2 regions of the Kitasatospora sp. NPDC088742 genome follow, and region 2 is predicted to be linked to the other one. Evidence: riboswitches for the same ligand, from Rfam matches in the RefSeq annotation. Region 2 holds a riboswitch; the other holds the start of a gene.
What was found. A riboswitch is a leader RNA that binds a small molecule or an ion and turns the genes downstream of it on or off. The one in region 2 is predicted to bind cobalamin.
Positions count from the first base shown of each region.

Region 1: another riboswitch for cobalamin. It lies ahead of ACZ6ZR_RS20985 (ribonucleoside-diphosphate reductase subunit alpha); the one in region 2 lies ahead of metE (5-methyltetrahydropteroyltriglutamate--homocysteine S-methyltransferase).

Region 1 covers NZ_JBVJLD010000026.1:41,219-65,773, forward strand. Annotated here, with positions in the region: gene ACZ6ZR_RS20935 (glycosyltransferase family 4 protein) at 1-1,045, opposite strand, end outside; gene ACZ6ZR_RS20940 (lipopolysaccharide biosynthesis protein) at 1,042-2,490, opposite strand; gene ACZ6ZR_RS20945 (glycosyltransferase family 4 protein) at 2,483-3,628, opposite strand; gene ACZ6ZR_RS20950 (hypothetical protein) at 3,625-5,925, opposite strand; gene ACZ6ZR_RS20955 (glycosyltransferase family 4 protein) at 5,931-7,067, opposite strand; gene ACZ6ZR_RS20960 (hypothetical protein) at 7,096-7,683, opposite strand; gene ACZ6ZR_RS20965 (glycosyltransferase family 2 protein) at 7,680-8,540, opposite strand; gene ACZ6ZR_RS20970 (LamG domain-containing protein) at 8,742-9,959, opposite strand; gene ACZ6ZR_RS20975 (helix-turn-helix domain-containing protein) at 10,050-10,991, opposite strand; gene ACZ6ZR_RS20980 (GNAT family N-acetyltransferase) at 11,293-11,787, shown strand; cobalamin riboswitch at 11,931-12,053, shown strand; gene ACZ6ZR_RS20985 (ribonucleoside-diphosphate reductase subunit alpha) at 12,213-14,630, shown strand; gene ACZ6ZR_RS20990 (ribonucleotide-diphosphate reductase subunit beta) at 14,663-15,658, shown strand; gene def (peptide deformylase) at 15,723-16,367, opposite strand; gene ACZ6ZR_RS21000 (tetratricopeptide repeat protein) at 16,437-17,417, opposite strand; gene ACZ6ZR_RS21005 (HD-GYP domain-containing protein) at 17,623-18,927, opposite strand; gene ACZ6ZR_RS21010 (HD-GYP domain-containing protein) at 18,924-20,417, opposite strand; gene rsrA (mycothiol system anti-sigma-R factor) at 20,604-20,900, opposite strand; gene ACZ6ZR_RS21020 (sigma-70 family RNA polymerase sigma factor) at 20,897-21,769, opposite strand; gene ACZ6ZR_RS21025 (alpha/beta hydrolase family protein) at 21,871-22,497, opposite strand; gene ACZ6ZR_RS21030 (SOS response-associated peptidase) at 22,556-23,311, opposite strand; gene ACZ6ZR_RS21035 (M50 family metallopeptidase) at 23,422-24,135, shown strand; gene aroA (3-phosphoshikimate 1-carboxyvinyltransferase) at 24,192-24,555, shown strand, end outside.
Region 2 covers NZ_JBVJLD010000003.1:221,057-227,559, forward strand. Annotated here, with positions in the region: gene metE (5-methyltetrahydropteroyltriglutamate--homocysteine S-methyltransferase) at 1-2,133, opposite strand, end outside; cobalamin riboswitch at 2,271-2,502, opposite strand; gene ACZ6ZR_RS05390 (serine hydrolase domain-containing protein) at 2,760-3,926, shown strand; gene ACZ6ZR_RS05395 (serine hydrolase domain-containing protein) at 3,981-5,150, shown strand; gene ACZ6ZR_RS05400 (flagellar hook-length control protein FliK) at 5,240-5,683, opposite strand; gene ACZ6ZR_RS05405 (peptidase) at 5,704-6,503, opposite strand, start outside.

The DNA of each region.
Region 1 (24,555 bases), on a different contig from region 2:
CGCCGAGCAGGCCGCCGAGCGCCCCGGCCAGTGCCCCGGCGTCGCCGGGCGGGACCAGCGCGCCGTTGTCGGGGCCGACCAGCTCGGGCAGCCCGCCCACCCGGGAGGCGACCAGCGGGCGGCCCACCAGCAGCGCCTCCAGCGCCACCGTGGGGAAGTTCTCCGGCCAGAGCGAGGGGAGGACCACCACGGCGGCCGAGCGCAGCCGTCCGGTCACCCCGTCGCCCGTCAGCCAGCCGTGGAAGACCACCCGGCCGTCGGCCACCAGGTCGGCGGCGGCGGCCTCCAGCCGGGCCCGCTCCGGCCCGTCCCCGACGACCGAGAGCCGGGCCGCGGGGTGACGGCGGCTCAGCTCGCGGAAGGCCTCCAGCAGGACGTGCACGCCCTTGACCCGCTCCAGCCGGCCGACGAAGAGCAGCTCGTCCGCGCCGGCCGGCGGCTGCGGCCCGGCCGTGCGCGGGATGCCGTTCGGCAGCACGTGCACCGGCACCCGGCCGGTGTCGGGGCGGACCGCCTCGGCGAAGTACCGGCTCGGCGCGAGCACCCGGTCGATCCGGCGCAGCCGCAGCAGGTAGGCGGGGCGCTGGAGCAGCCGCAGGTAGAGCCAGCGGAGCCGGTCCGCCGGGGAGAGCCGGCCGCCGGCCGCCGCGCTGCGCAGGTTCCAGCGCAGCAGGTCCCTGGTCCAGTCCTCGGGGCCGTGCACGGTGAGCAGCCGGGGCAGCCCGGCGGTCGCCGCCAGCACCGCCGGGCTGAACTCCCCGATGGTGTGCAGGTGCACGCAGTCCGGCCGGAAGGCCGCCAGCTCGCGCCGGACCGCCCGGTGGGCGGGCCGGTGCCAGAAGTAGCCGAGCAGCCGGCGGGCCGGGCCGCCGGTGATGCCGGGCACCAGGACGTCGGCGAAGACCTGCTGACCCTCCGTCAGCCGGTCGGTGGCGAGCACCCGGACCTGGTGGCCGCGGGCCGTCAGCCCCTCGGTGATCAGGCGGACGCTCTTCTCCGCGCCACCCGCCTCGAAGCCGAGGTTGACGATCTGGAGGATTCTCATGCCGGGCTCTCCACGGTCCGCCGCGGGTTCGGGTCCCACTGGTCCTGCGACGGCCGCCCCCACGACGTCCGCCCGGGCGTCTGCTGGGCGGGTACGACGGGTACGGCGGGCGGCGGCTGGGGCGGCTCGGCGGGCTCCCCCGCGGGCGGGCGGCGGCGGCCGAGCAGCAGGCCGGCCACGGCCACCAGCCCGGCCGCGAGGTTCCCGGCGGCCCAGGCCCAGCCGAACCAGACCAGGCCGCGGGAGGCCCAGTGGGCGGCCAGGCCGATGGAGACGGCCGCGTAGACCACGTTGCCCAGGACCAGGGTGCGCAGCCGCCCGGTCAGCTTGAGCGCGAACCCGGCCCAGGTGTTGAGCGCCACCGCGCCGGCCGCCACCGAGAGCGCGACCAGCAGCGGCCGGGCCTGCTCCGCGTAGCCGGCCCCGAACAGCTTCAGCACCAGGCCGCTGCCGAGCGCCACCGCGCTGGCCGCCGGGATCTGCACCGCGGCGATGATCGCGGCCGAGCGGCGCAGCAGGACCCCGAACCGGGAGGGCTCGTAGGACGCCTCGGCGAACACCGCCTCGCCGACCGAGAAGGAGACCGCGTAGAGCAGGCTCGCTATCTGGAAGGCCACGTAGTAGTAGCCCGCGGACTCGGCCCCGAGGTGGTGCAGCACGATCAGCGGGGTGACCATCTGCGGCAGCAGGTTGAGCAGGCTGGAGAGGTAGCTCGCCACCGAGAACCGCAGCTGCTCGCGGAGCCGGGTGCCGCGGGTGCGGAAGTCGAAGCGGAAGCCGAGCCTGCGGTGCAGCATGAACTGGGCCGCGATCGCGGCCGCCACGTACCCGCCGCCGGTGGAGCCGACCACCCCGGCCACCCCGAAGCCGACCAGCAGGGCGGGCAGCGCGAGCTTGACCAGGCCCTGGAGCAGGCCGTCCACCAGGACGTTGAACTGCGGCACCCGGGCGCCCACGAAGACCGACTTGGTCAGCAGGTTGACCGCCGCGCACCCGCAGAGCACCACGAAGGCCGCGGCCAGCAGCGGCTGGTCGCGGACGAAGAGCAGCTTCTCCCCGTACAGCGGCAGCCCGGCCAGGTACGCGCCGGCCAGCAGGCAGGCCACCGAGCCGACGACGGCCAGCGCCTGGGTCAGCTGCCCGTTCCGGGAGGCACGGGCCGCCGGGTAGCGGATCAGGGTGCTGTTGAGCCCGAACTGGCTGAGGTAGGCGATCAGCGTGGTGGCCGAGATCAGCGAGGTGGCCAGACCGACCTGCCGGGCCGGGTAGAAGCGGGCCACCACGACCCAGAACAGGAAGCCGAGGCCCGCCGTGACGGCCGTCGAGGCGAGCAGGAAGAACGAGCTGCGGTAGACCTGGTCCGGCGGCCGGGCGTGCCGGGCCGCGGCGCCGGACGTCCGGTCCTTCCGCTCCCGGCCGCCGGAGGCGCCGCGGTGCCTAGCCACGCTGCCCCTGGTGGTCGTGGAGCAGGGCGGCGGCGTGCTCGGTCCAGCTGAACGCGGTGGTGGCGTAGGTGTGGGAGTAGCGGGCCATCCGCCCGCGCAGCTCCTGATCGGCCGTCAGTTCGTCCAGGGCGGCGGCCAGTACCGCCGGGTCGCGCTCCACCAGCCGGACCAGCGAGCGGTCCAGGCCGTAGGGGGCGTAGCCGGGGTCGTCCGTGGTGAGCACCGGGAGGCCGGAGGCCATCGCCTCCTGCACGGTCAGCGGGAAGCCCTCGGCGGTCGAGGGCAGGGCGAACAGGTCGCAGGCCCGGTACGCCTCGGCCAGCGCCTCCGGGGACAGCGCCCCGAGGTGGTGCACCCCGGGCCGGCCGGCCAGCGCGGCCGCGTCCCCGTCACCGGCGAGGACCAGGTCGTACCCGGCGGAGGGCCCGTGGGCCGCGAGCAGCAGCTCGTAGCCCTTCTTGGGCACCAGGCGGCCGGCGAACAGCACCAGCGGCCGGCCGGCGGGCAGTCCGAAGCGGGCGCGGGCCGCCGAGCGGTCGTCGGCCGTGGCGGCCGGGTGGAACAGCTCGGTGTCCACGCCGTTGGGCAGGTGCGCGCAGCGGTCCGGGCGGGCCCCGTGGCGCCGGACGAAGGCGGCCACCGTGGCGTTCAGGGTGTACACCCGCCGGGCCCGGCGGAGCAGGGCCCGGCCGGCCACCGCGTAGACCACCCGCTGGACCCCGCGGACCACGGCCGACGGGTGCTGGACCATCCCCACGTGCTGGGTCAGCACGTGCGGGGTCCTGGTCAGCGCGGCGGCCAGGCCGGCGGCCCAGGAGGTCAGGTAGAGGCAGTCGTGCAGGTGCACCACGTCGGCCCGGCGGGCCTCGCGCACCGCGACCGCCAGCACGGCGGGCGACAGGACCGGGAACGGCACACCGGCCCGCTCCGCGCCGTTCCAGGCGGCCACCCGGACCACCCGGACCCCGTCCTCGGTGCTGGTGGAGGAGCGGTCGCCGCTGGTCAGCACGGTGACCTCGCAGCCCGCCGCGGCCAGCCCGAGCGCCTCGTGGCGGACCACGTTCTCCACCCCGCCCAGGTGCGGGGGGTAGTAGTGGCTGACGAGCAGCACCCGGAACGGCCTGACGGTTGCGCTCATCGGTAGATCTTCGCTCCTTCGCTGCTGTAGATCTCGTTCTTGGTGGCGTCCAGCAACTCCACCGGGAAGCGGTAGGTGACCTGGTCACCCTGGTAGGCGAAGGTCATCTCGCCGGTCCTGGTGGTGGCCGTACCGAGGATGACATAGGCGTGCGAGCGCACCGTGGTCGGGAACAGGTCGCCCATCCCCGGCCCCTCGATCAGGGTCTGCAGCCGCCGGTAGGTGTAGCCCTCGGTCTGCACCAGCGGCTGCGGGTTCTGCTTGGCGGTGCTGCGCTCCAGCCAGTAGGCGGCCAGCCGCTCCTCGGTGGTCGGGTAGTAGATGTCGTGGGCCTTGCCGGCGTTGTTCAGCTGGAGCTGGGCCGGGTAGCCGCCGAGGACCTGCGGCACCACGCCGGTCAGGTCGAGGAAGAGCGCCGCGACCAGGGCGCAGACCACCGGCACCGACCGGCGTCCGCACCAGCGGGCCAGCCAGAGCGTCCCGGCGGCGATGAACGGGGCGAAGACGAACAGGCCCTGCTGGAACGCCCTGAGCACGCCGTAGTCGACCGAGAGCTGGGGTACCACGGTGAGCAGGCCGATCATCGCGACCGTGCCCACCGTCATGGTGAGCTGGTCCCTGGTGGGCTGGAAGATCCGGCGGCGGGCCCGGAAGGCCACCAGCACGCCGAGCAGCAGCAGCACCTGGAGCAGCTGCGCCGCCCCGGTCCGGAACAGGCCGTTCAGCCAGGAGACGCTCAGGCCGGTGCTCTGCAGCCCGCGGCCGACCGCCGTCAACGGCAGCTCCTCGACCGGCGCCAGGGTGATCTTGTAGCGGTCGGCCGTCTCCAGCGGCAGCACCTCGCCCGCGGCGCGCTTCTCCTCGCCCCGCGCGGTGACCGCCGCCCGGTAGTCGGCGAGCCGCTCCTCGGGGCTGGTCCGGCCGCCGCCGAGCAGGCTGTACCCGGTGTCGGAGGACGAGGTCTTGGTGTCCTTCCCGCCGAACAGGCCCTGCACGGAGGCGGTCAGGGTGCTGCCCAGCTGGCCGTTGGTGTGCGTCACGGGCCCGGCCCAGAGCAGTGCCAGGCCTGCCGTGACGAGCACCATCCACCAGGTCACGAAGGACCGCACGTGGTCGGCCCGCGGCCGCCGCCGGCTGCCCCGGCGCCGCCCGCCCAGGGCCGCCAGCCGCCAGATCAGGTCCACCGCGACCGTCAGGCCGAGCACCCCGACCATCAGGTAGATGGTCGAGTAGTGGGAGATCACCACGCCGCCCAGCAGCACCAGGAAGACCGTCCGGCGCGCCCACAGCGGGCGGCCGCCGTCGGTGAGCACCACCATCGCGCAGCCGATCAGCAGGAAGGCCACCTCCTGCCGGCCGAGGAAGGTCATGTCGGTGAAGAAGGTCGGGAAGACCATGAAGTACACGGCCGACAGCAGCGCCACGAACTGCGGCGCGACGTTGCGCACCGAGCGGTAGACCAGCACCGGGGTGAGCGCGAACAGCAGCGGCAGCAGCAGCTTGAACACGTACACGTCGGGGATCGCGGTGAGCCGCACCGCGCTGACCGGCAGCAGCACGATGCTCAGGCAGGCGTTGTACGCGTCCGGGTAGGCCGAGACGTCCCAGTGGTACCCGCCGAGGGTCAGCCGGAAGAACTGGTACTCGCGCTGGATGTCGTGGCCGACGATGTACCAGCCCCGCAGCGAGTTCAGCAGCAGCAGGGCGGCGGACGAGGCGAACAGCCCGGCCTCCAGGACCTGCACCGGGTACCGGCGCCGACGGACCATCAGCAGGACCAGCAGCGCCGCGACCACCACCAGCGCGACGGTGCTCACCGCACCGCTGAACCCGTTGTTCAGCCGGACCGGGCCGGCCACCGAGAGCACCAGGGCCAGCGCCCCGAGCCCGCCGACCGGCAGCAGTCCGCGCGGGAGCCGGCCCGGGCCGGGCGGCCGGGCGGGTGCCTCCGGCAGCACCACCCCGAGCACCACCAGCACCATGGCCGTCGCCCCGGTGAGGGTGGCCCTGGTCAACGGGCGCTCGTCCCCGAACAGCGGGAGCACGGTGTTCACGCCGAGCGCGACGAGGAGGTCGGTCAGCACGGCGAAGCCGACCGCGAGCATCCACGCGGAGTCACGGCCGGACACCACCTTGGTGGCCACCCCGCGCCAGATCACCACCGGCGCGCCTAGCAGCAGCCACAGACCCGCCGGGGTCAGCAGCACGTCCGGCGGAGCGGGCAGCGCCTCCACCACGCAGGCGAGGCTGATCCCGACCATGGCGGCGTCCCGGCCGCCGAACCTCCCGAGCCGCACGCCCCTCACCCCCGGCCCCCCGTGGCCGGGAAGACCTCGTCGTAGACCTGCTCCACCAAGGTGGCCACCGCTTCCCAGGAGTACGTCCGTGCTGCCTCGCCGCTGCGCCGGGCCAAGGTCCGGCGCAGCGCCGGGTCGGCCGCCAGGCGGTCGACCGCCGCGGCCAGCGCGGCCGGCTCCGGCTCGGCCAGCAGGCCCACCCCGCCGATCAGTTCGGCGTTCCCCGGCACCGCCGTGGCCAGCACCGGTAGTCCGGAGGCCATCGCCTCCAGGGCCACCAGCGGCATGCCCTCGCGGTCCGAGGGCAGGACGAAGGCGTCCGCCCCGGCGTAGGCCGCGACCAGTTCGGGGCCGTGCAGACCGCCGGAGAACTCGACCAGCCCGGGGGCCAGCCGCGCGGCCCGCTCCTCCAGCCGGGCCCGCAGTTCACCGTCCCCGACCACCCGCAGCCGGACCGGTTCGCGGACCAGGGCCATCGCCTCCAGCAGCCGGTCCACGTTCTTCTGCGCGCTGAGCCGGCCGACGAAGAGCAGCCGCAGCGGCTCGCCGGCGGGCGGCGCCTCCCGCTCGCCGGCCGGCCGGAAGTACTCCGCCCCGACTCCGTTGGGCACCACGTGGACGCGCTCGGCGGGCACCCGGTAGGTCTCCCGGACGAACTCCGCCTGAGCGGGCGTCAGCACCACCACCGCGGCGGCGGCCCGCATCACCCGGCCGAAGACGTGCTTCTTGTACAGCGGCAGGAGCCGGCCCAGCGGCCCGGAGGCGTCCACGTCCAGGTGGAAGTGGAGCAGGTAGGGCAGGCGCCGCAGCAGCGCGGTGAGCGCGACCAGTTCGGGCAGCAGCGCGTGCGCGCAGTGCACGTGGAGGACCGCCCGGCGGGGCGCTCGCAGCAGCGAGAGCGGCAGCCCCGGGGCGACGGCGGTGTGCGCGACCTCGACCGCGCGGTGCCGGCGGACGGTGAGCCTGCCGGTGCCCGTGGTCTCCTCGACGGTGCTGCGGGCGGCTCCGCCCGCGCCGAGCCCGGTGGTGACCACCCGCACCAGGTGGCGGCGGGCGAGCTGTCGCGAGAGGTGCTCGACGACCCGCTCCAGCCCGCCGAGGTGCGGCGGGTAGTACGGGGTGACCTGCAGGATCGTGCGCATCAGGCTTCCAGGACGAGGGCTCGGGGGTTCACTGCTTGGCGGCGGGCTGGGCTGCCTGTGCCTTCCCGAAGCGGAAGTGCAGGGTCTGGGGGTGCCCGACCAGGGCCACCCGCACCAGCGTCGCTTCGTGTCCCACCTGGACCTTGGCCAGGACCGGGACGGGGGTGCCGTCCTTCGGGACCACGGTCAGCACCGTCTCGGCGGCCGGCTTGCCGTCGGCCTTCTCCAGCACGACCTTGACCTGATAGCTCTTCACCCCGGTGCCGTGCGCGTTCAGCGCGAGCGGTACCACGGCGGTGGCCCCCTCGAAGCTCGGCTCGGTGGTGAAGTAGAGCTCCACGAACGGGGTGTTCTGCCGGGTGAAGGACTGCAGCAGGACGGTCCGCACCGGGGGGACGGACCAGACCCCGCCCGCCAGCACCACCACGGCCGCGGCCGCGAGCAGCCCGGCCAGGACGGGGTTCCGCCGGATGCCGCCGCCCCGGCGGCTGCTGACGCCGCGTCGGCCGGAGCGCCGGCGGCGCCGGGCGGGGGCCGGGCCCGGCGGCAGGTCCGGCTCCTCGGTCGGGCCCTCGCCCTCGGGCCGGTCCTCCGCCGGGTCGTGCCGGTCCGTCATACCGACTCGTACCGCGAGGTCAGCGGGTCGGCGGGCCGGCCGATCACGGGCGGGCGGGCGGCGTCCGGGGTGCCGGAGTCCGGGGTTCTGGGGTCCGGGATGCCGAGGTCCGTGGTGCCGGTCAGCTCGTCGGCGGCGGGGCGCACGGCCTCGCCGGCCTCGCGGCGGAAGCGGTGGTCGAAGAGCTGGCGCAGGTTGGCCATGCCGTCGGGCAGGGCGTTCAGCTTCACCTCGCCGCCGCGCTTGCGGTACTCGATCGGCACCTCCAGGCAGCGGTAACCGGCCCTGGTGGCGGCGTTCTTGATCTCCTGGGAGAAGGCCATGCCCGGCGACCTGACGTCCAGTCCGCTCCAGACGTACCGGCGGAACACCCACATCCCGGACTGCGAGTCGCGCAGCCCGTTGCGGAACAGCCTGCGGCTCAGCGCGCTCAGGGCGTGGTTCGCCACCGTGTGCGAGCGCTTCATGGAGTCGCGGTTCTGCCGGCCGAGGCGGTCCGTGGTCATGAACTCCACGTCCCGCTCGACCAGGGTCCGGAGCAGGTCGGGCAGCGCGTCGAACGGGTAGGTGCAGTCGGCGTCACCGGTGGCGACCACGTCGCCCGTGGCCGAGTCGAAACCCAGCTGGTAGGCGTTCCCGTAGCCGCGCTCGGGCTGGTGCACCACCCGGGCCCCCAACGAGGCGGCCACCTCGGCGGTGCCGTCCGTCGAGCCGTTGTCGACGACGAGCACCTCGGTCTGCCAGCCGGCCTCGGCCAGTTCCGCGACGGGGATGTTCGCCATCACGGTGGGAAGGTTCGACGCCTCGTTGAGTGCGGGTATGACGACGGAAAGACGGAGCACGCTCAAGCCCCCCATGGATTCGTGTGCATGCTCTGTGCACCCATCAGAACGCCCGCTCGGGTACGTGGTTGCCGACGCAGACCTCGAACGGGCTTCGATTCACACGAGACCTTAGCCGATGCTTATGGACCATCAGCCCCCGGGATCCCCCGCGTGACCAGGTTGTGATGATCAAAACACTGGCGGAACGGGCCGCTTCGTGCTTGTGACGACCCGTCAGCCGACCAGCCAGGAGGCGACCGGCTTGTCCTTGACCCCGCCGGTCTTGAGCATGGCCACCTGCTCGGCCGACAGCGCCTTGTCCCAGACCTTGGTGCTGCCCAGCACCCCGGCCCAGTGCCCGGTCCAGAGCTTGTGCTGGCGGCTGCGGCCGAGCTGGAACGGCCCCGGCCCGTCCCAGATGCCCGGCACCTTGGCGGTGGCGTTCTGCGAGGCGGGCGCGCCGTTCACGTACAGCGCGATGGTCTTGGCGCTCGCGTCGTAGACGCCGGTGAGCAGCACCCACTCCCGCAGGGTGTTCACGTTCTCGGAGAACACCTGCACGACCGTGCCGTCGGCCCCGCCGTCCGCGGTCTGCACCCGGAACACCCAGGACTTGGTGCCGTTCGCCGCGGCGTCGCGCCCGAGGTCGAAGGAGAACGAGACCCCGTCGCCCTGGCTGACCGCCGTCCGCGAGACCTCCGGCGCCTCGTTGTAGACCCAGGCCGAGACGGTGAAGCTCTTCGACACGTCCACGACCTTGCCGGCCGCCTGGGCGTTCGAGTTGTTGTTGCTGCGCAGCCGGAGCACCGAACCGTTCTGCACCTTGCTCACCTGCGCGTCCGGGCTGATGGCCAGGTTGGCCTGCCCGGAGGAGTCGGCCAGGCTGTTCGGGTCGCCCGGCACGGTGGCGTCGCCGTCCGCCCCCGTCGAGGGCGAGCCGGAGGGCTTGACGGACGGGGAGGCCGTCCCGTTGGTCACCGGCTTGTCGTCCTTGCCGGTGCCGTTGATGATCACGGCGCCCGCGCCGACGCCCAGCACCACCGCCACCGCGATCACGACGGCGGTGATCGAGCGGCGCCGGCGCCGGCTCTGCCGCTGCTCCTCGGCCGCCGCCATGCCCTCCCAGTCCGGGGCGCTGCTCGCCGGCTGCGGGTACTGGCTCTGCGGGAACTGGCCCTGCGGGTGGGGGTAGCCGTACGCGGCCTGCCCGGGGAACTCGCCCGGGTACTGGCCCTGCGGATGCGGGTAGCCGTACGCGGCCTGCGGCGGGTACTGCCCCTGCGGCAGCGGGTACCCGGCGTCCGGGGCCTGCCCGGCCCGGGCGGCTTCCGGCCCGCCCGCAGGCGCGCCCGCGGCCACCGGCGCGGCGGGCGCCGCCTCGGCGGGCGGCGTCTGAGAGGGAACCTGGCCAGGAGTGGCGGCCTCGTCCGGGCGTTCCGTACCGTCAGTCATACTGCGGATGCTAGAACATGGGGCCACCAGGGCAGATCCTCCGCCCGCCGAACCGATACCGAAGCGGAATCTGGCACCGCCCGGGGCGGCTCAGCCGAAGGTCCGCCGGTAGGCCTGCGGGGTGGTGCCCAGCCAGCGGGTGAAGTGGTGCCGCAGGGTGGCCGCGTTCCCGAAACCGCTGGACGAAGCCACCGTCTCCACCGGCTCGTTGGTGCCCTCCAGCAGCCGCTGGGCCAGCAGCAGGCGCTGGTTGGTCAGCCAGCGGTGCGGGGTGGTGCCGGTCTCCTGCTGGAACCGGCGGGCGAAGGTGCGCGGGGACATGTGCGCCCGGGCCGCCAGCTGATCGACCGTCAGCTCCTGGTCCAGGTGGCGGCGCAGCCAGTCCAGCAGCCCGCCGAGCGAGTCCGCGTCGCACTCCGGCAGCGGCCGGGCGACGAACTGCGCCTGGCCGCCGTCCCGGTGGGGGGCCACCACCATCCGGCGGGCGATCCCCCGGGCCACCTCCACGCCCTGGAGCTTGCGGACCAGGTGCAGGCAGGCGTCGATGCCGGCCGCCGTGCCGGCCGAGGTGATCACCGGATCCTCGTCCACGTAGAGCACGTCCGGCTCCACCGTGGTGAGCGGGAAGCGGGCGGCCAGGCCGGCGGTGTGCTTCCAGTGCGTGGTGGACCGGCGCCCGTCCAGCAGCCCGGCGGCGCCCAGTAGGAAGGCCCCGCTGCAGATCGACAGCACCCGGGCGCCCCGGTCGACGGCGGCCCGCAGCGCCTCGATCAGCACCTGCGGGTACTCCTCCCGGACGTGGGTGGCGGCGGCGATCACCAGGTCGGCCTCGGCCAGCCGCTCCGCGCCGTGCTCGACCTCGATCCGGTACCCGGCGTGGGTCCGCAGCAGCCCGGGCCGGTCGGAGGCGACCGCGAACTCGTAGAGCGGCAGCCCGTCGTCCCGCCGGTCGAGCCCGAACACCTCGGTGGCCACGCCCAGTTCGAAGGGGTGGACGTCCTCCAGGACCACGGTGACCACGTTGCGCAGCATGGAGCCAGGATGCCCGATGGCAGGATATCGACGCAATGGGTCGTTCCTGCCACTCGTGGGTGCCGCCGGACCGGAGAAGACTCGACGGCATGAACCCCTCCGCCCTCCTGGCCCTGCTCGCGATCGTCTCCGCCTTCGGCCTGCTCGGCGCCCTGGTCGGCCGGGACCTGAGGCTCAACTCCCGCCACGGGCGGGACAACTGGCACCGCCCCGGCGGCTACCCCGCCGACCCCTCGGCGGGCGGCCCGCCGCACGGCACCCCGTCCGGTCGTTCGGACACCCGTTCGGGCAGACTGTCCGGATGGACATCGTCATTCGCCCCGCCGTCGAGGCCGACCTCCCCGCGGTCGGTGCCGTCACCCACGAGGCCTTCGTCGGCGACGGCCACAGCCCGGCCGACGGCCCGTACGCCGCGAAGCTCCTCGACGCCCGCCCGCGCTTCGAGCAGGCCGAACTCCTCGTCGCGGTCGATCCGGCCGACGGACGGCTGCTCGGCTGTGTGACCTTCGCGGTCGGCGGCACCTCCTTCGCGGACATCGCCGCCCCGCACGAGGGCGAGATCCGGATGCTCGCGGTCTCCGGCGCGGCCCGCGGCCGCGGCGCGGGCGAGCAGCTGGTCCTGGCCTCCATCGCGCGCAGCCGCGAGCTCGGCCTGACCGGCATGGCCTTCTCCACCCGCCCGTCGATGACCTCCGCCCACCGGCTGTACGAGCGGCTCGGCTTCCGGCGCACCCCCGAACGGGACTGGGAGGTCCGCCCCGGGGTCCAGCTGCTGGTCTACACGATGACCTTCTGAGAGCCCGTCAGGCGTCGTTCCGGGGCCCCTCACGGGGCCCCGTCCAAGCCCCGCAAGGGTCCTGCGCTGACGGACCGGAGTACGACGAACACGACGGCGCGACACTACATCTGGGGGTGCCGATGATCGATGCCACTACATGTATGCTCGCTCTCGCTGTCGATGCAGGGGAATCCGGTGGAAGTCCGGGACTGCCCCGCAACGGTGAGCGGGCGTCTCGACGACGCCCCGCGAGTCCGGTGACCTGCCGACGGTGTGCCACACGGCTTCCCCGCAGACGCCTTGGAGCACAGCACTGACGTCCGGGCCTCGCGGGTGGGCCGGGGGGTGGTCGGCGCGCGCCGTGACGGTGTCCGCGCTGCGCTCCCCTGCGCCCATGACGGCCCGGCAGCCACGCCGACCGCCGCCGCCAGGAGAGAAGCGCCTTGACCATCGCTGCCTCAGTTGCCCTGCCCGCCCAGGGAACCGCCGAAGACCGTACCGACCCGGGGGCCGCGCTCCTCCGGCTCCTCACGGACCGCAGCGCCGACCTCCCCCAGGCGGACCCGGGCCACGTCGCGGCCGCCGCGCTGCGCGGCCGGCACGCCGGCTCGGACTTCGCCGAGCTGCGCGGCCTGGCCGTGGAGGCTGCCGCCTCGATGATCGCCGAGGACCCGCAGTACTCGAAGCTGGCGGCCCGGCTGCTGGCGCTGGAGATCCGGGACGAGGCCGTCTCGCAGGGCGCCGTCTCCTTCTCCGCCTCGATCGCCGTCGGCCACGCCGAGGGCCTGATCGGCGACGTCACGGCCGCCTTCGTGGCCAAGCACGCGGCCGCCTTCAACGGCCTGATCGACCCGGCCGGCGACGACCGCTTCGAGTACTTCGGCCTGCGCACCGTGCAGTCCCGCTACCTGCTGCGTCACCCGATCACCCGTCAGGTGATCGAGACCCCGCAGCACTTCCTGCTCCGGGTCGCGGCGGGCCTGGCGGTCGGCGACACCGAGAAGTCGGTGGCCGAGGTGGCCGAGCTCTACAGGCTGATGAGCCGGCTGGAGTACCTGACCTCCTCGCCGACCCTCTTCAACTCCGGCACCAAGCACCCGCAGATGTCCTCCTGCTACCTGCTGGACTCGCCGCTGGACAACCTGGACTCGATCTACAACCGGTACGCCCAGATCGCCCGGCTCTCCAAGCACGCCGGCGGCATCGGCCTCTCCTACTCCCGGATCCGCTCGCGCGGCAGCCTGATCCGCGGCACCAACGGCAAGTCCAACGGCATCGTCCCGTTCCTGCGCACCCTGGACTCCTCGGTCGCCGCGGTGAACCAGGGCGGCCGCCGCAAGGGCGCGGCCTGCGTCTACCTGGAGACCTGGCACGCGGACATCGAGGAGTTCCTGGAGCTCCGCGACAACACCGGCGAGGAGGCCCGCCGGACCCACAACCTGAACCTCGCGCACTGGATCCCGGACGAGTTCATGCGCCGGGTCAACGCCAACGCCGACTGGTCGCTGTTCTCCCCGGCCGACGTGCCCGAGCTGGTCGACCTCTGGGGCGCCGAGTTCGACGAGGCGTACCTCAAGGCCGAGCAGGCCGGCAAGGCCGTCCGCACCATCCCGGCGCAGACCCTGTACGCCCGGATGATGCGCACCCTGGCGCAGACCGGCAACGGCTGGATGACCTTCAAGGACGCCTCCAACCGGGCCGCCAACCAGACCGCGCTGCCCGGCCGGGTGGTGCACTCCTCGAACCTCTGCACCGAGATCATCGAGGTCACCGACGACTCCGAGACCGCCGTCTGCAACCTCGGCTCGGTCAACCTGGGCGCCCACGTGGCCCCCGGTGCCACCGCCGAGGACCTGCTGAACGCGATGGACTGGGACCGGCTGGACGCCACCGTGCGCACCGCCGTGACCTTCCTGGACCGGGTCATCGACATCAACTTCTACCCGACCACCGAGGCGGGCACCTCCAACTCCCGCTGGCGGCCGGTCGGCCTCGGGGTGATGGGTCTTCAGGACGTCTTCTTCCAGCTCCGCCTGGACTTCGACTCCGCCGAGGCCAAGCGGCTCTCCACGCTGATCTCCGAGCGCATCATGCTCACCGCCTACGAGCGCTCCAGCGAGCTGGCCGAGCAGTTCGGCCGGCACGAGGCGTACGGCGAGACCCGGGCCGCCCGCGGCCAGCTGCACATCGACCACTTCGGCGTGACCCCGGAGTGGACCGGCCGCTGGGACGCGCTGCGCGCCCGGATCGCCGAGACCGGCCTGCGCAACTCGCTGCTGCTGGCCATCGCGCCGACCGCGACCATCGCCTCGATCGCCGGCGTCTACGAGTGCATCGAGCCGCAGGTCTCCAACCTCTTCAAGCGCGAGACCCTCTCCGGCGAGTTCCTCCAGGTCAACCCGTACCTGGTCCGCGAGCTCAAGGAGCTGGGCGTCTGGGACCAGCAGACCCGGGACGCGCTGCGCGAGTCCAACGGCTCGGTCCAGGACTTCAACTGGCTGCCCGGCGAGGTCCGTTCGCTCTACCGCACCGCCTGGGAGCTGCCGCAGCGCGCGCTGATCGACCTGGCCGCCGCCCGTCAGCCCTACATCGACCAGAGCCAGTCCCTGAACCTCTTCATGGCCGCGCCGACCATCGGCAAGCTCTCCTCGATGTACGCCTACGCGTGGAAGGTCGGTCTGAAGACCACCTACTACCTGCGTTCGCGCCCGGCCACCCGGATCGCCCAGGCCGCCTCCGGTGCCGCCCGCGCCGCCGCGCCCGTCCCGGTGACCGTCGGCGCCCCGACCCTCACCCCGGAGGAGGAGGCCGCGCTGGCCTGCTCCCTGGAGAACCCCGAGTCCTGCGAGGCCTGCCAGTGAGCACCACCCCCGACGTCCCCGGCCGCGAGAAGATGCTGCTCGACCCGGGCTTCGAACTGACGCTCCGTCCGATGCGCTACCCGTCGTTCTACGACCGGTACCGGGACGCGATCAAGAACACCTGGACCGTCGAGGAGGTGGACCTGCACTCCGACGTCGCCGACCTCGCCAAGCTCAGCGAGGGCGAGCGGCACATGATCGGCCGGCTGGTCGCCTTCTTCGCCACCGGTGACTCGATCGTCTCCAACAACGTGGTGCTGAGCCTCTACAAGCACATCAACTCCCCCGAGGCCCGGCTCTACCTGTCCCGGCAGCTGTTCGAGGAGGCCGTGCACGTCCAGTTCTACCTGACGCTGCTCGACACCTACCTGCCCGACCCGGACGACCGCGCGGCGGCCTTCGACGCGGTGGAGAACATCCCCTCCATCCACCAGAAGGCGCAGTTCTGCTTCAAGTACATGAACGCGGTCGACCACCTCGACTCGCTGCAGAGCAAGGACGACCGCCGGGCCTTCCTGCTCAACCTGATCTGCTTCGCGGCCTGCGTCGAGGGCCTGTTCTTCTACGGCGCCTTCGCGTACGTGTACTGGTTCCGCAGCCGCGGCCTGCTGCACGGCCTGGCCACCGGCACCAACTGGGTGTTCCGGGACGAGTCCATGCACATGGACTTCGCCTTCTCGGTGGTGGACACCGTCCGCGAGGAGGAGCCCGACCTCTTCGACGACACGATGGCCAAGCAGGTCACCGAGATGCTGGAGGAGGCCGTCGAGGCCGAGCTCCAGTTCGCCCAGGACCTCTGCGGTGAGGGCCTGCCCGGCATGAACACCGAGTCGATGCGCCAGTACCTGGAGGCCGTGGCCGACCAGCGGCTGGCCCGGCTCGGCCTGCCGATCCGGTACGGCTCGACCAACCCGTTCGGCTTCATGGAGCTGCAGAACGTCCAGGAGCTGACCAACTTCTTCGAGCGCCGGGTCTCCGCCTACCAGGTCGCGGTCGAGGGCTCGGTCGCCTTCGACGACGACTTCTAGGCCCGCCCACGGCGAAGGCCGCCTCCCCCCGGTCGGGGGAGGCGGCCTTCGTCATGACCGGCCGTCAGTCGTTCGCGACGGTCGCGTAGCGCGGGGTGCCCTCGGCCATCTGCTTGAGGGCGTCCTTGCGGTCCCGCTTCGACAGCTTGTCGATGTAGAGGAAACCGTAGAGGTGGTCGGTCTCGTGCTGCAGGCAGCGGGCGAAGAAGCCGGTGCCCTCGACCCGGAGCGGGTTGCCGTCCTTGTCCTGGCCGGTCACCGCGGCGTAGTCCGGGCGGGGCAGCTCGGCGTAGGCGGTGGGGACGGAGAGGCAGCCCTCGTTGCCGTCGTCCAGGTTGCGCGGGCGGTCGGCCGGGAAGGGCTCCAGCACCGGGTTGACCACGTGGCCGACGTGGCGCACGCCCTCGTCGTCCGGGCAGTCGTAGACGAACACCTTGGCGTCCACGCCGATCTGATTGGCCGCCAGGCCGACGCCCTCGGCCGCGTACATCGAGACGAACATGTCGTCGATCAGCGCCGACAGCTCGGCGTCGAAGGCCGTCACGGTCCTGGTCTCCCGGTGCAGCACCGGGTTCCCCACCACGGTGATCGGACGGGCGGTGCCCTTGGACGTATCCGGCAGCTCACCCACGATCTTGCCCGCGCCCGACTCCTGGTGGTCGTGGTCGTGGTCGTGGCCCTCGTGGTCGTGGTCGTGCTGGTCCGCCATCGCTCCCGCTCTCCTGTACTCGGATCTTCCGGTAAAGAGTACGGTGCCGAACGGAGCGATAGCCCTTACTCAGCAGACCTCTTCGAGGTCCCGGTACGCCCGGCCGTCCGGCGAGGCGGCCACCCAGCGGTCCAGCAGGGTGCGGACCAGGGCGGCGGGAGCGGCGATCCCGCACTCCCGCTCGACCAGCCAGGCCAGGCCCGAACCGGCCTGGCTGAGGTGGCTCAGGTGGCCGGGGTGGGCGGCGTCCCCGTCGTCGTGCGGGTCGTGGTGCACCGTGCGGCCGTCGTCGCTCGGCATCCGGCTCTCCGAACAGGCCCGGCAGAGCAGCCGGACGGAGGAGGTCCAGTCCTCGGCCGCGTACCCGGCCTCGGCCACCAGGCGCTCCAGCGCGTCCCGGTCGCCCGCGGTGGCGGCGTGCAGCAGCACCACATAGGTGGGCACCGGGGAGGGCGCCCAGAGCTCGATCTCGTCGAAGACCGGGTAGGCCACGCCGTCGGCCACCCGTTCGCCGTGCGGGGCGCCGTCGTGCAGCACCACCTCGCCCCAGCGGCGGCCGGAGGAGGGCAGCGGGATGGAGAGCACCTCGATCCGGGACGGGTCCAGCCGGCGGCCCCAGACCACCTCGGCCTCGCCCTCCGGGGAGAGCCGGACGGGGGTGGTGCCGAGGTCCAGCTGGACCGGGCCGTCCTGGGCGCCGCCGGGCAGCCGCAGGCCGTACGCCTGCCAGGCCCGCCGGGCCAGCGACCAGTCCTGCAGGGCGGTGGCGGTGATGCCGAGGTTCCACCAGTCGGGTGCGCCCTGGTCGCGGTCGAGCAGGGCGACGGCGCGCAGCCCGGCGGCCCTGGCCTGCTCCCAGTCACGGCGGAACTTGTGCAGCAGGGCCAGGTTGAACCAGGAGTCGGAGAGCCACGGCTCCAGGTCGGCGGCCATCACCAGCAGGGTTCCGGCGTCCTCGTAGCGGCCGTCCCCGATCAGGGTGAACGCCCGGTCGGTGGTCTGCCGCCAGGTCGCCGACGGCCGGTGCCGTGCGCGGTGGAAGATCCTCACGTTCCGTCCCTGCCGTAGTCGTCCGCCGGTTGCCCGGCCCGCCGGGTGACGGGCCCTCGGCCCGCCCGGTCCGGGCCCTTTCCACGCTATGACCGCATCCAACCACGACGCCCCGGGGCCGCGCTCCTTGCGAGGGTGCTCAGTCAGGTCCGGACGCCACCTCGGCAGGAACCGTCACGGGGGTGTCAGGTAGCGGCGGCCGGGATCAGTCCGGGTACCGAGGACCCGGGGCTGACGGGAGCAGCCCGCCCAGCGCGTCCAGCACCCTCGGGTCGTAGAGCCGGCCGCCCTCGGCCCGCAGCCGGCCGAGCACCTCCCGGCGGCGCTCCGGCTCGCCCGGCCAGCGGTCCCGGGCGGCGGCCGACAGGTCGTCATAGGCGTTGGCCACCCGGATGATCCGGGCCGCCAGCGGGACGGAGGGGTCCTCCCGGCCGTCCGGCCCGCGGCACGGGTCGGCCAGCCGGGCCACCTGCCCGGCCACCCGCCGGGGCACCCCGGTCCGGCTGATCACCTCGCTGCCGAGCCGGGCGATCCGCTGCTGCTCGGCCTGCGGCAGCAGCGCGGTGGCCCCGCCCGGCACCGGCTCGACCAGCGAGAGCTGGCCGATGTCGTGCATCAGCGCGGCGTACTCCAGCAGGGCCAGGTCCCGGCTGCCCAGCCCCAGCTCGCGGCCGAGCGCGCAGGCCGTGTCGGCCACCCGGCGGGCGTGGCCCGGCGGGGTGTACCCGGCCACCTCGGTGGCCCGGGCCAGCGTCTCGATGGTCTGGCCGGTGGTCGCCCGGATCCCGGCGGCCCGCCGGAACGAGGCCTGCGCCAGCACCAGCGGGGCGCAGAACAGCGGCAGCGCCCAGAGCCCGACCTCGCCGGCCAGCAGGCTGATCAGCATGCCGGTGGCCACGATCGCCGAGCCGATCCCGAGCAGCGAGCGCAGCTCGTCCTCCAGCGCGGCCCCGAACCGCAGCCCGTGCGCGGCCCGCCGCTGCACCGCCGCCAGGGTGGCGTCGCAGAGCGCGGCCAGCGCGGCCACCCCGGTCAGGAACACCCCGTACACCGGCCCGGCGAGCGGCAGCTGGTCCAGCGTCCCGCTGTTGTAGAGCGGCTGGAACAGCACCCCGGCGAACCCCACCGTCAGCACCCGCCGGGCCGCCCCGTCCAGCACCCCGGGCCCGGCGGCGGGCGCCTCCCCCGCGTGCGCGCGGCGGCGGGAGCTCCGCCGTCCCGGGATGCGGCCGAGCAGGGTGCCGGCCCCGGCGACCGCGACCACCTGGGAGACGCTGTGCGTGGTGGGCAGGCCGTGCAGCGGCCCGAGCAGGGCGTACGCCAGCGCCACCGCCGTGCCGATCGGGGCCTGCTCGCGGTCGCCCGGCAGGGTGATCCGGACGCGTTCGCCGACCGCCACCACCAGTGCGAAGGCGGCCGCCACCAGCGGGGCGGTCACCCCGTGGTGCAGCACGTCCAGGCAGCAGAGCAGCAGGAACCCGGCCGCCAGCAGCCGCAGGGCCCGGATCACGAGCTGCCGCGCAGCAGGTCCCAGGAGCCGCGCCGGGCGGGCTCGGGCACCCCGAGCGGGATGTCCGGCACCTCGCCGTCCCAGCCGCCGGGCGGCGGCAGCGCGGGCTGCCAGCCGTGCTCGGCCACCGCCGCGACCAGCGCCCGGACCATCCGCGGGTCGAACTGGCTGCCCGCGCACCGCTCCAGCTCGGTCACCGCCTCGGCCACCGGGCGGCCGCGCCGGTAGGAGCGGGTGGAGGTCATCGAGTCGAAGGCGTCCGCCACCGAGATGATCCGGGCGAACTCCGGGATCCGCTCCCCCGCCAGCCCGCTCGGGTAGCCGCGCCCGTCCATCCGCTCGTGGTGGTGCAGGATGCCGCCGCGCGCCTCGCCCAGGAAGTCGATGCCGCGCACCAGCTCGAAGCCGAACACCGGGTGCACCTCGACCGCCCGCCGCTCGGCCTCGGTGAGCGGGCCGTTGCGCCGCAGCAGTTCGGTGGCCACCCCGAGCTTGCCGACGTCGTGCAGCGTCCCGGCGAAGTGCAGGGTGCGCAGCCGGTCCTCGGCCATCCCGAGCTGACGGGCGATCAGCACGGCCGCCCGGCCGACCCGTTCGCTGTGCCCCCGGGTGTAGGCGTCCTTGATCTCCACCGCCTGCACCAGCGCCTGCACGGTGGCCCGGTGCGCCGTCCGCTCCCGGCTGCCCTGGGCCGAGACCCAGGCCGAGATGGAGAACGGCAGCAGCGCCAGCACCGCGGCGAACGCCCCGTACGGGCCCTGCCAGAGCACCGCCACCATCAGCCCGCCGGCCCCGTGCAGCAGCGCCCCGGCCAGCCTCCCGCCGAGCCCCTCCGGCACCCCGGCCCGCCCGGAGCCGCCCTCGGCCAGCCGCCGCATCCCGGCCACCAGGGCCGCGTTGACCAGGCAGAACAGGGCGACGGCGGCCAGCGCGGGCAGTGCGGCGCCCGGGAAGCGGGAGCCGAGCAGCAGCTCGGGGCCGTGCAGCAGCCGGAACAGCAGGGCGGCCGCGAAGGCCGAGAGCCCCAGCTGGGCCGCGTTCCAGACCCGGCGCAGCGCCCGGGGCCCGGCGGCCGGGGCCACCAGCGCGGCGGGGACGGCGACCAGGGCGGCCGCGGCCGGCGGCAGCATCAGCACCCCGGCGAACAGCACCGGCAGGAAGACCGGCCCGGCGCTCTCCCCTTCGGGGCGGCCGCCCTCCGACGGCGCCGGACGCCTCCCGGTGAGCAGCGCCCGGGCCGCCCGCACGGTGCGCAGGCAGGGCGTCGGGCTGCCCTGCGCCAGCGAGTCCCAGCAGGCGTGCAGCAGGGCCAGTAGCCCGAGCCGGGGCCAGTGCACCGGCCCGGCCAGCGCTCCGGGGCCCGGCAGGGCGAGGGTCAGCAGGGCGCCGAGCGAACCGCACAGCACCAGTGCCACGTACCGTCTGGCCGCTCCCGGCAGGGCCGGGGCCGCCTCGTCACCGACGATCTCCGCCTCCCGACGCGGCCGCACTTCCCTTGGGGCACCCACCTGCTGAGGGCCCGTCAGGGAGAATAGGGGCCCGGCGGCCGGGCTGGACGCCCGATCCCGGAATGCCCCGGTCGGCGCAGCACCTACTCACTCGAACGAGTGAGGACGCGGCGGGTACGGAGAAGCCCGGCAGGCCTCAGGCCTGCCGGGCTCGATCGCTCGGTACCGCTACTCGGCCGCCTCGGCGGCCAGCGGCTCTCCCTCGCGCTGGGCGGCCCGGATCAGGTCGATCCGGGCCAGCACCTTGCCGCGCAGGTCGGCCGGCGAGTGCTCGCTGGAGCAGGAGCGCTTGACCAGGGCCTTGATGGCCGCTTCCAGGCCGTACTCCTCCAGGCAGGGGGAGCACTCCTCGAAGTGCACCCTCAGCTTGGCGCAGTCACCTTCGGCCATCTCGTTGTCGAGCAGCTCGTAGAGGTGGTCCAGCACCTCTCCACAGTCGGTGTCGTGCGGATCGCCGCAGCTCATGAGCCCGAGCCCTTCGCTTCCTGCCCTGCACCGCTGCCGGCCGGGACCAGCCCGCGCTCGCGGGCGTAGTCCTCCAGCATGACGCGCAGCTGACGGCGGCCACGGTGCAGCCGGGACATCACCGTGCCGATGGGAGTACCCATGATGTCCGCGATCTCCTTGTACGCAAAGCCCTCTACGTCCGCGAGGTAGACCGCGATCCGGAACTCCTCCGGGATCGCCTGCAGGGCGTCCTTCACGTCGCTGTCCGGGAGATGGTCGAGCGCCTGGGCCTCGGCCGAGCGCAGACCGGTCGACATGTGCGACTCGGCCCGGGCCAGCTGCCAGTCCTCGATCTCCTCGGCGGCGGTGCGCTGGGGCTCCCGCTGCTTCTTCCGGTACGAGTTGATGAACGTATTGGTGAGGATCCGGTAGAGCCAGGCCTTGAGGTTGGTGCCCTCACGGAACTGGTGGAAGGACGCGTACGCCTTGGCGAACGCCTCCTGGAGCAAGTCCTCGGCATCGGCCGGATTGCGGGTCATCCGCAGGGCCGCCGAGTACATCTGGTCCAGGTAGCCGAGGGCGTCGCGCTCGAAGCGCTCGCGCCGCTCGTCCTCGGTCTCGTCGGCGGACACCCTGAAGGTGTCCTCGCCGATCGCCTCGGCCAGCTCCTCACCCGTCAGCACCGCGCTGACCTCGACCGGCTCGGCCTCGTGCTCCGCTCCGACGACCGGACCCACCTCCTCGGCAGTACGGGCAGGCACCGGGGTGGGCCCGCCCGACAGCGAGGATATCGGGCTGACGGACTTCCCGCCCGCGCCGATCCACTCGGACCAGTCCGGCATCACGGCGCTCGCGGCCGCACGCTCGGGGCACGCGATCGAACCCATCTGCCCTGCCTCTCCACCGGTTTCACCTTGCTGACGTGTGGTGACAACCGTGCATCCGGGCAGGTAATTCCCGGTCCCCCGGAAGGACCTGTCACGGCTGGTCAGAGCCAGTCCACCACCGCGTCGGTGAGCACCGTCAGGGCCTCCTGCTGGGAGACCGGCGCCCGCTTGGGGACGGCGAAGCCGTGGTCGCCGTACGGGACCTCGACCAGCCGGTGGGTGGCCGGCAGGGCCGGGTACTCGGCGGGCGTGCCGAAGGTGTCCCGGCCGCCCTGGATCACCAGGGTGCGGCAGCCGGTGGAGAGCATTTCCTCGGCCCGGCTCTTCTCCGGCCGGCCCGGAGGGTGCAGCGGGAAGGCCAGCGCGAGCACCCCGGCCGCGCCGAGCGCCCCCGCCGTCCGGCAGGCCACCCGGGCCCCGGCGCTGCGGCCGCCGAGGTACAACGGCAGCCCCTGCCCGGCGAGTTCGGTGAGTTGGGCGATCACCGGGAGCCAGCCGGTGTCCAGGGTCTTCGGGGCCGGGGCGACCTTCTTGCCGGCCACCCGCCAGGGCTGCTCGACCAAGGCCACGGTGATCCCGTGCCCGGGCAGCACGGCGGCCAGCGCCTGGAGGTCGCGGGCCTCGACCCCGCCGCCGGCGCCGTGGCCGAGGGCGAGCAGGGCGCGCGGTCCGGCGGTGGCCGGGTGCAGGGTGATCCGGGCCTCGCCGGCCGGGGTGGGAACGAGCATGACACTCCGTCAGGTGGGGCGGCGCTCTGTCAGAACCGCGGTGCAGAACTGCGTCGTATCAGAACAACACGCTCTCGTCAGGCTCGATCTCGCTCGCCGGGCGCAGCAGTTCGGGTCCGTTGTTGCGGATGTTGCCCACCGCCGGGCCGATCTTGCGGGCCAGCAGGGCGCCGGGGGCGGGCGGCACGAGCAGCGGGAAGAGCCGGGCCGGGTCGTCCAGCGCCGGGTCCAGCCAGGCGTCGAAGGAGGACGGGTCCAGGAAGAGCGGCATCCGGTGGTGGATCGGGGCCAGCGCGGGCTCGGCGTCGGTGGTGACGATCGCGCAGGTGACCAGCCAGGCCTCCGGGTGGTCCGGCGGGTACCGGCGGTCCCGCCAGAACTCGTACAGCCCGGCCAGCGCGAGCACGGTGCCGTCCGCCCGGTGCACGAAGTAGGGCCGCTTCCTCGGCTTCCCCTTCTCGGTGGGTATGGTCTCCCACTCGTAGTAGCCGTCCACCGGGACGATGCAGCGGCGGGAGGCGAAGGCCTGCCGGTACGAGGGCTTCTCGTGGATCGTGTCGGAGCGGGCGTTGATCATCTTCACCGCCGCCTCGGGCGAGTTCGACCAGGCCGGGACGAGGCCCCAGCGCAGCACCCGCAGCTGGCGGACGGGCGCGCCGCCGCCCTTCGGCGGGCGGTCCAGCACCACGTAGGCCGGGGAGGTCGGGGCGACGTTCCAGCTGGCCGCGATGGTCTCGGTCGGGTCCCACTGCCGCACCCCGAAGATCCCTGCCAGGTCCTCGGGCGCCGTGGTGGAGGCGAAGCGTCCGCACATGACGGCCAGCTTGCCACGGCGGTTCTCACCCGAAGGGCAGAACCGGACGGTTCCGCCGGGCCGTCCTGGCATGGGAGGCTGCCCGTCCGGCGTGGCAGAGGAGGTACGGAATGGACTTCGCGGGACTGTGGGCGACCGTCACCGACGCGGTCACCGCCACCCAGCCGGCCCCGCCGCGCTGGCTGGTGCTGGCGACCGCCGGGGCCGCGCTGCTGGCGGTGCTGCCCCGGCCGCTCTGGCGGCTCAGCCGGAACGTGGTGACCATCGCCCACGAGGGCGGCCACGGCCTGGTCGCGCTGCTGACCCGGCGTCGGCTCTCCGGCATCCGGCTGCACTCGGACACCTCCGGGCTGACCATCTCCTCCGGCCCGCCGACCGGCCCCGGCATGATCCTCACCGCCGCCGCCGGGTACACCGCTCCCCCGCTGCTCGGGCTCGGCGGCGCGGCGCTGCTGGCCGGGCAGCACGTGACCCAGCTGCTCTGGATCTCGGTGGTGCTGCTGGCCGGGCTGCTGGTGATGATCCGCAACCTCTACGGGCTGCTCTCGGTGGTGGTCACCGGCGGCGCCTTCTTCCTGATCTCCTGGTACGGCGGCAGCCAGCTGCAGTCCGCCTTCGCCTACGCGGGCGTCTGGTTCCTGCTGCTGGCCGGGGTCCGGCCGGTGCTGGAGCTCCAGGGCAAGCGCCGCCGCGAGGGCGCCCGCTCCACCGACGCCGACCAGCTCGCCCGCCTCACCGGCCTCGGCCCCCTCCTCTGGGTCACCCTCTTCCTGCTGGTCGCCCTGCTCTCGCTGGCCCTCGGCTCGGCCTGGCTGCTGGCCTGAACCACCGTCAGCTCCACAGGAGCAGTGCGTACAGCGAGGGCCCCTAGACTGAGGCCATGACCGATGAGCTGTGGCCTGCCCCTCTCGCAAGCGGTGCCGTCGACGCGACCGTCACCATCCCCGGCTCGAAGTCGGCGACCAACCGCGCGCTGGTGCTGGCCGCGCTGGCCGACGGCCCCGGGTGGGTCCGGCGGCCGCTGCGCAGCCGGGACTCCCAGCTGATGGCCGACGGGCTGCGCGCCCTCGGCGTCACCATCGAGGAGACGGTCAACAACGCCAGCGGCGGCACCGGCGGCGGCGAGGCCTGGCGGGTCATCCCGGCCGGCCGGCTGCGCGGCCCGGCCCAGGTCGACGTGGGCAACGCCGGTACGGTGATGCGCTTCCTGCCCCCGCTGGCCGCACTGGCCGACGGCCCCGTGC
Region 2 (6,503 bases):
CACCCGGGGGGAGTGGATGTCGTAGACGCCCGGCCCGACCTCGCGCGGGTACCCGGCGCCGGACAGCTCGTGGGCCACCTCCATGTGCGAGCGGGCCGCCTCCAGCGAGATCACGTCGGCGTCCAAGTCCTCGATGGCACTGAGGACTTCGCCGAACTCGGCGTAGCACATGTGGGTGTGCACCTGGGTGTCGGCCCGGACCCCGGAGGTGGTGAGGCGGAACGCCTCGGTGGCCCACTCCAGGTAGGCGGCGCGGTCGGCCGCGCGCAGCGGCAGGGTCTCGCGCAGCGCGGGCTCGTCCACCTGGATCACCGCCGCCCCGGCGGCCTCCAGGTCGGTGACCTCGTCGCGCAGGGCCAGGGCGACCTGCCGGGCGGTGTCGGCGAGCGGCTGGTCGTCCCGGACGAAGGACCAGGCGAGCATGGTGACCGGGCCGGTGAGCATGCCCTTGACCGGACGGTCCGTCAGGGATTGGGCGTAGCGCTGCCAGTCGACGGTCATCGGGCCGGGCCGGGCGACGTCCCCGGCCAGCACCGGCGGCCGGACGTAGCGGGTGCCGTAGGACTGCACCCAGCCGTGCCGGGTTGCCAGGTAGCCGGTGAGCTGCTCGGCGAAGTACTGCACCATGTCGTTGCGTTCGGGCTCGCCGTGCACCAGGACGTCCAGGCCGGCCTTCTCCTGGTAGGCGATCACCTCCCGGACCTCGGCCTCCATCCGTTCCTGGTAGGCCGCCGCGTCGATCCGGCCTGCTCGCAGGGCGGCTCGGGCGACGCGGAGCTCGGCGGTCTGCGGGAACGAGCCGATGGTGGTGGTCGGGAGCAACGGCAGGGCCAGCCGGGCCCGTTGGGCCGCCGCACGCTCGGGGTAGGCCTGGGTGCGGTGGGCGTCGGCGTCGGTGGTGGCGGCGGCCCGGGCGCGGACCGCCGGGTCGTGGGTGATCGGGGAGAGGGAACGGGAGGTCAGGTCGGCGCAGTTGGCGGCGAGTTGGGGGGCGATGGTGTCGGCGCCCTCGCGCAGGCCGCGGGCGAGCAGGGACACCTCCGCGCTCTTCTGCCGGGCGAAGGCCAGCCAGCGCGCGATCTGCGGGTCCAACTCCCGTTCGGCGGTGGCGTCGAGGGGCACGTGCAGCAGTGAGCAGGACGGTGCGACGTCGACCCGCCCGGCCAGGCCGAGCAGGGTGGCCAGGGTGGCGAGGGACTTCCCCAGGTCGTTGATCCAGACGTTGCGCCCGTCCACCACCCCGGCCACCAGGCGCTTGCCGGGCAGGCCGCCGACGGCGGCCAGGTCGTCCAGGTTGGCGGCGGCCGGGCCGGTGAAGTCCAGGCCGACGCCTTCGACCGGGGCCTTGGCGAGCACCTTGAGGGCTTCGCCGGCCCGGTCGAAGTAGGTGGCGACGAGCAGCTTCGGGCGGTCCGTCAGCGCACCGAGGTGGCGGAACGCCCGGGTGGCGGCGTTGAGTTCGGCCGGGGTGCGGTCCTGCACCAGCGCGGGCTCGTCCAGCTGCACCCACGCGGCGCCGGCCTCCCGGAGGGCCGCCAGCAGCTCGGCGTAGACCGGCAGCAGCCGGTCCAGCAGGGTGATGGGCTGGAAGTCGGCGGCGACGCCCGGGGCGGGCTTGGCGAGCAGCAGGTAGGTCAGTGGGCCGAGCAGCACGGGGCGGGCGCGGTGGCCGAGGACGATCGCCTCGCGGAGTTCGGCGACCTGCTTGGACGGGTCGGCAGTGAAGACCGTGTCAGGTCCCAACTCCGGCACGAGGTAGTGGTAGTTGGTGTCGAACCACTTGGTCATCTCCAGCGGAGCGGCCTCCTGGGTGCCCCGGGCCATGGCGAAGTAGCCGTCCAGTGGATCGGCCGCGACGGTGGCCCGGTGCCGGGCCGGGATCGCGCCGACGGCCACCGTGGTGTCCAGCACGTGGTCGTAGAACGAGAAGTCCCCGGTGGGGACTTCGGTGATGCCGGCCCCGGCGAGGCGGCGCCAGTTGGCGCACCGCAGTTCGGCCCCGGTGGAGTGGAGGGCGGCGGCGGTGACGGTGCCCGCCCAGTAGCCCTCGATCGCCCTCTTCAGCTCCCGGTCCGGCCCCTGCCTGGGGTAGCCGTACACGGTGGCCTGCGAGGCGGTGGTGCTCGTGGTCACGGAACTCTCCTTCGCGAGTCGCGCTGCGATCCCGGGAGAGCACGGGGCGAGGAGGTGTGACAGTGCGGACGCGGCACCAGGATGTGCCCGCCCGTTCCGCCGACCCGCCCACGAGGTCACCGAGATCACCGCGTGCGGGGTGCACACGGGCAGTGGCAGGTCTTCGGACTCGCGGGCCCGTCCGTCCTGGAGCGTTCCAAGAACCGGACACCTACTGGCCGTCGCTTCCCGGGCCCGTCACGGGCCCAGTGCATGTGACGGCGGTCGTTCCCACTCACCGCTGCGGGGCAGTCCCGGATTCCCACCGGGTTCCCTCTTGCGACGCACCTGACCGGCTGTCAGGGCGAACCGACTGCGGTCCCCAGCCTAGGTCCTGGGCGGGCCGGTGTCGCCAACCGTCCGGATGCTGAATGCCGACGTGAGACATGAGACGTGGGACGGCCCGCCGACCCGCCGGTCCCACCCGCCGTCCGGCCCCGGGAGCACGGTCCCCTGCCCGGGCCCTCCCCGGAGCACGTTCCCGGGTGCGGTCTCGTCCGCTGCGCGGACGGATTGACGGTCCGTCGGATGATCCTCTTGGAGGGCGCCGAGAAGAGCTCCGGCGCCCTACCCGGAGGGGCTTTCCCATGAACGAGCACGCACCGCAGAACCACCTCCCGAACCGCCCCCGAAGCGGCCGGCGCGGGCTGGCGGCGGCCGTCACCGTCGTGGCCGCGGCCGCTGTGGTGGCCGGTACCCTGGCCCCGTCCGCGGCCTCCGCCGGCCCACGGCCCGACGCCGTGCAGCAGCGACTGGACGCCCTGGTCAAGGCCGACGGCGTGCCCGCGGCCCTCGCTTCCGTCAAGGGCCGCGACGGCCGCACCCGCACCTACACGGCCGGCGTCGGCGACGCGGCCACCAAGGCCAAGGTGCCGATGGACGGACAGGTGCGGATCGGCAGCAACACCAAGGCCTTCACCGCCGTGGTCGTCCTCCAGCTGGTCGCCGAGGGCAAGGTCGGCCTGGACACCGCCGTGGACGCGTACCTGCCCGGCCTGGTGCGGGGCGAGGGCATCGACGGCCGGAACATCACGGTCCGTCAGCTGCTCCAGCACACCAGCGGCCTGCCCGAGTACGTGGACCGCGAGGCCGTGCTGACCAGCCCCAAGCGCTACTACGAGCCGCGCGAACTCCTGGACGCCGCACTGGCCCAGAAGGCCCACTTCGCGCCCGGCACCCGGTGGGAGTACAACAACACCAACTTCCTGCTGGCGGGCCTGATCATCCAGAAGGTCACCGGCCGCCCGCTCGGCGAGGAGATCACCCGGCGTATCGTCGACCGGATCGGCCTGCGCCACACCTCCTTCCCCACCCCGGGGGACATGACGATCCGCGAGGCCCACCCCAAGGGCTACCAGCGCGCCGCCGACGGCTCGCTGCGCGACTACACCGAGCTGGACCCGTCCTGGGGCTGGGCGGCCGGCGCGGCCGTCTCGACCAACAGCGACGTCAACCGGTTCTACGGCGCGCTGCTCGGCGGCCGGTTGCTCCCCGCGGCCCAGCTCGCCCAGATGCGCACCACCGTCCCCGCCGAGGAGATCGGCCCAGGGGCCCGCTACGGCCTCGGTCTGATCAGCCGCCCGCTCTCCTGCGGCGGCCTGGCCTGGGGCCACGGCGGGACCATCCCGGGGTACGAGACCGCCGGCGGCGCCACCGAGGACGGACGCGCCGTCAACTTCGCGGTGACCACCATCCCGTCCGCCGACGGCGCGAAGCACGTGGAGCAGGCGGTGGACGCGGCGCTCTGCCGCTGAGCCCCGAGCACCGCCACTCGTACGCCCCCTTCACCTCCCAGCAGTGGAGTCCCGATGAACGCACACGCCCCGCAGCGCAGGGCGCACCACCTCCGCACGGCGCGGTACGCCATGACGGCCACGGCCGCCGTCACCATCGCGCTGAGCGCCTTCGCCCCGTTCCCGCCCCCGGCTTCCGCCGCACCGCGCCCGGACGTCGTGCAGCAGCGCCTCGACGCGCTGGTGAAGGACGACGGGATACCCGCCGCCCTCGCCACCGTCAAGGGCCGCGACGGCCGCAGCCGCACGTACACCGCCGGAGTCGGTGACCTGGCCACCGGGGCCAGGGTGCCCGTCGACGGGCAGATCAGGGCCGGCAGCAACACCAAGGCCTTCACCGCCGTCGTCGTCCTCCAGCTGGTCGCCGAGGGCAAGGTCGGTCTCGACACGGCCGTCGACGTCTACCTGCCGGGCCTGCTGCGCGGCGACGGCTTCGACGGCCGCACCATCACAGTCCGTCAGCTGCTCCAGCACACCAGCGGCCTGCCCGACTACATGGACGCGCCCGCGCTGGCCGACTTCACCACCATCCAGTACCGCTGGTTCGAGCCGCGCGAACTGCTCGACGGGGCACTGGCCCAGAAGGCGCGGTTCGCGCCCGGCACGCGGTGGGAGTACAGCAACACCAACTACCTGGTGGCCGGCCTCCTGATCCAGAAGGTCACCGGCCGCCCCTACGGCGAGGAGGCCACCAAGCGCGTCGTCGACCGGATCGGCCTGCGCCACACCTACGTCCCGGCGGCCGGGGAGACCGCCGTCCGCGAGGCCCACCCGCACGGCTACCTGCGTACCGCCCCCGGTGTGCCGATGGTCGACTACACGGCCATGGACTCCTCGATGGCCTGGGCGGCGGGAGCGGTGGTCTCCACCAACACCGACCTCAACACCTTCTACGGCGCGCTCCTGACGGGCCGTCTGCTGCCCGCCGCCCAGCTCGCCGAGATGCGCACCACCGTCCCGGCCGAGCTCCTCGGCCCCGGGGTCCGCTACGGCCTCGGCATCCAGAGCCGTCCGCTGACCTGCGGCGGTCTGGTCTGGGGCCACGGCGGCACCTCACCCGGTTACCGCACCCGCGGCGGCGCCACCGAGGACGGCCGCGCCGCCACCATCACCCTCACCACCGTCCCCGACGCTCCCGCAGGCACCCGCCTGACCGACGCGGTCGACGCGGCCCTCTGCCGCTGACCCCGTCGGCCGGGCTCCGGGGCACGGCGACCCACCGCCGCCCCGGCCCTTCCCCTCGGAGGGCCGGGGCAGCGGTGGGTGACGGTGCGTCAGGGAGCGGTGATGCCGGGCTGGGTGCCGGCGCCGAAGGACCAGCCCTCGACGTCGCCGGGGGCCGGGTTGTAGGAGGCGCCGCCGAGGTTGCTGTAGACCCAGGGGGTGCCGTGCTGGGCGTGCCAGTAGGACCAGTAGGCGGAGCCGGTCGGGTTGGTGCAGACGGCGGGCAGGCTGTTGATCTTGCACACGAAGCCCGGGAAGCGCGGGTGGAAGGAGTAGGAGAAGCCCGCCCCGGTGAGGGCCGCCAGGCCGCTGGCCGGGTCGCCCGGGGCGCAGCCGGTCTGGATGCCGCCGCCGACGGCGGTGAAGTCGACCACGACGGTGACGCCGGAGGTGCCGGTGCAGGCGGCGGCCTGGGCCGGGGTGGCGGTCACGGCGGAGGCGGCCAGCAGGCCGGCGGCCAGGGCGGTGGCGCCGAACGTTCTTCTGGTGAGCACGAGTTCGGGTCTCCTTCGGGTCAGTGGCAGGCGAGGGTGGGGGCGTCGGGGCGGGCGCCGTTCGCGGAGACGGTGGCCAGTGAGGTGCCGGCCAGGCCGAGCACGGCCTGGGCGGTGGCCCGGTTGGCGGTGGCGGCGTTGAAGCCGGAGGCGTCGTAGGCCACCGCGCCCTGGTCCACCGGGGTGGTGGAGCAGCGCTGCTGGAGCTTGACCAGGCTGCTCCAGCCCTTGAGGCCGGAGGAGTAGCGGCCGCCGGAGAGCAGGGCGGCGGTGGCCAGGCCGGTGCTGTTGGCGTTGGAGGCGGCCGCCCCGGCGGCGGCGAAGCCGCCGTCGGCGTTCTGGTGGGAGGTCAGCCAGGCGAGGCCCGCGTTCGCCTTCGCGGTGCGGCCGGTGGCGGCCAGCGCCTGGACGGCGAATGCAGTGGCGTCCGGGTCGCTGGTGCAGCTGGGCTGGGCCAGGGCGACGGGGTAGCCGCCGTCGGCGCACTGGGTGCCCGCCAGGAAGTCCACGGCGGCGGCCGGGGCGCCGCCCGGGGTGCGCTTGAGGGCGATGACGGCCAGGGACTGGCCGAAGTTGTTGCTGTAGTCGCCCCACTGGGAGCGGTCGGAGAACCGGCCGGAGGGGGTCTGGAGGCCGCGGAGGCGGGCGGGCAGGTCGACCCCGCCGAAGGCGGCCGGGTCGGCGCCCCGGACCTCGGCGGCCAGCAGCAGCTTGGCGGTGGCGCCGGCGTAGGCCTCGGTGGTGCCGTCGCCGACGTAGCCGGTGGTGTTGGCGGGCTGGGCGAGCCAGGCGGTGGCGCGGGCGGAGGCCTGGTCGGAGC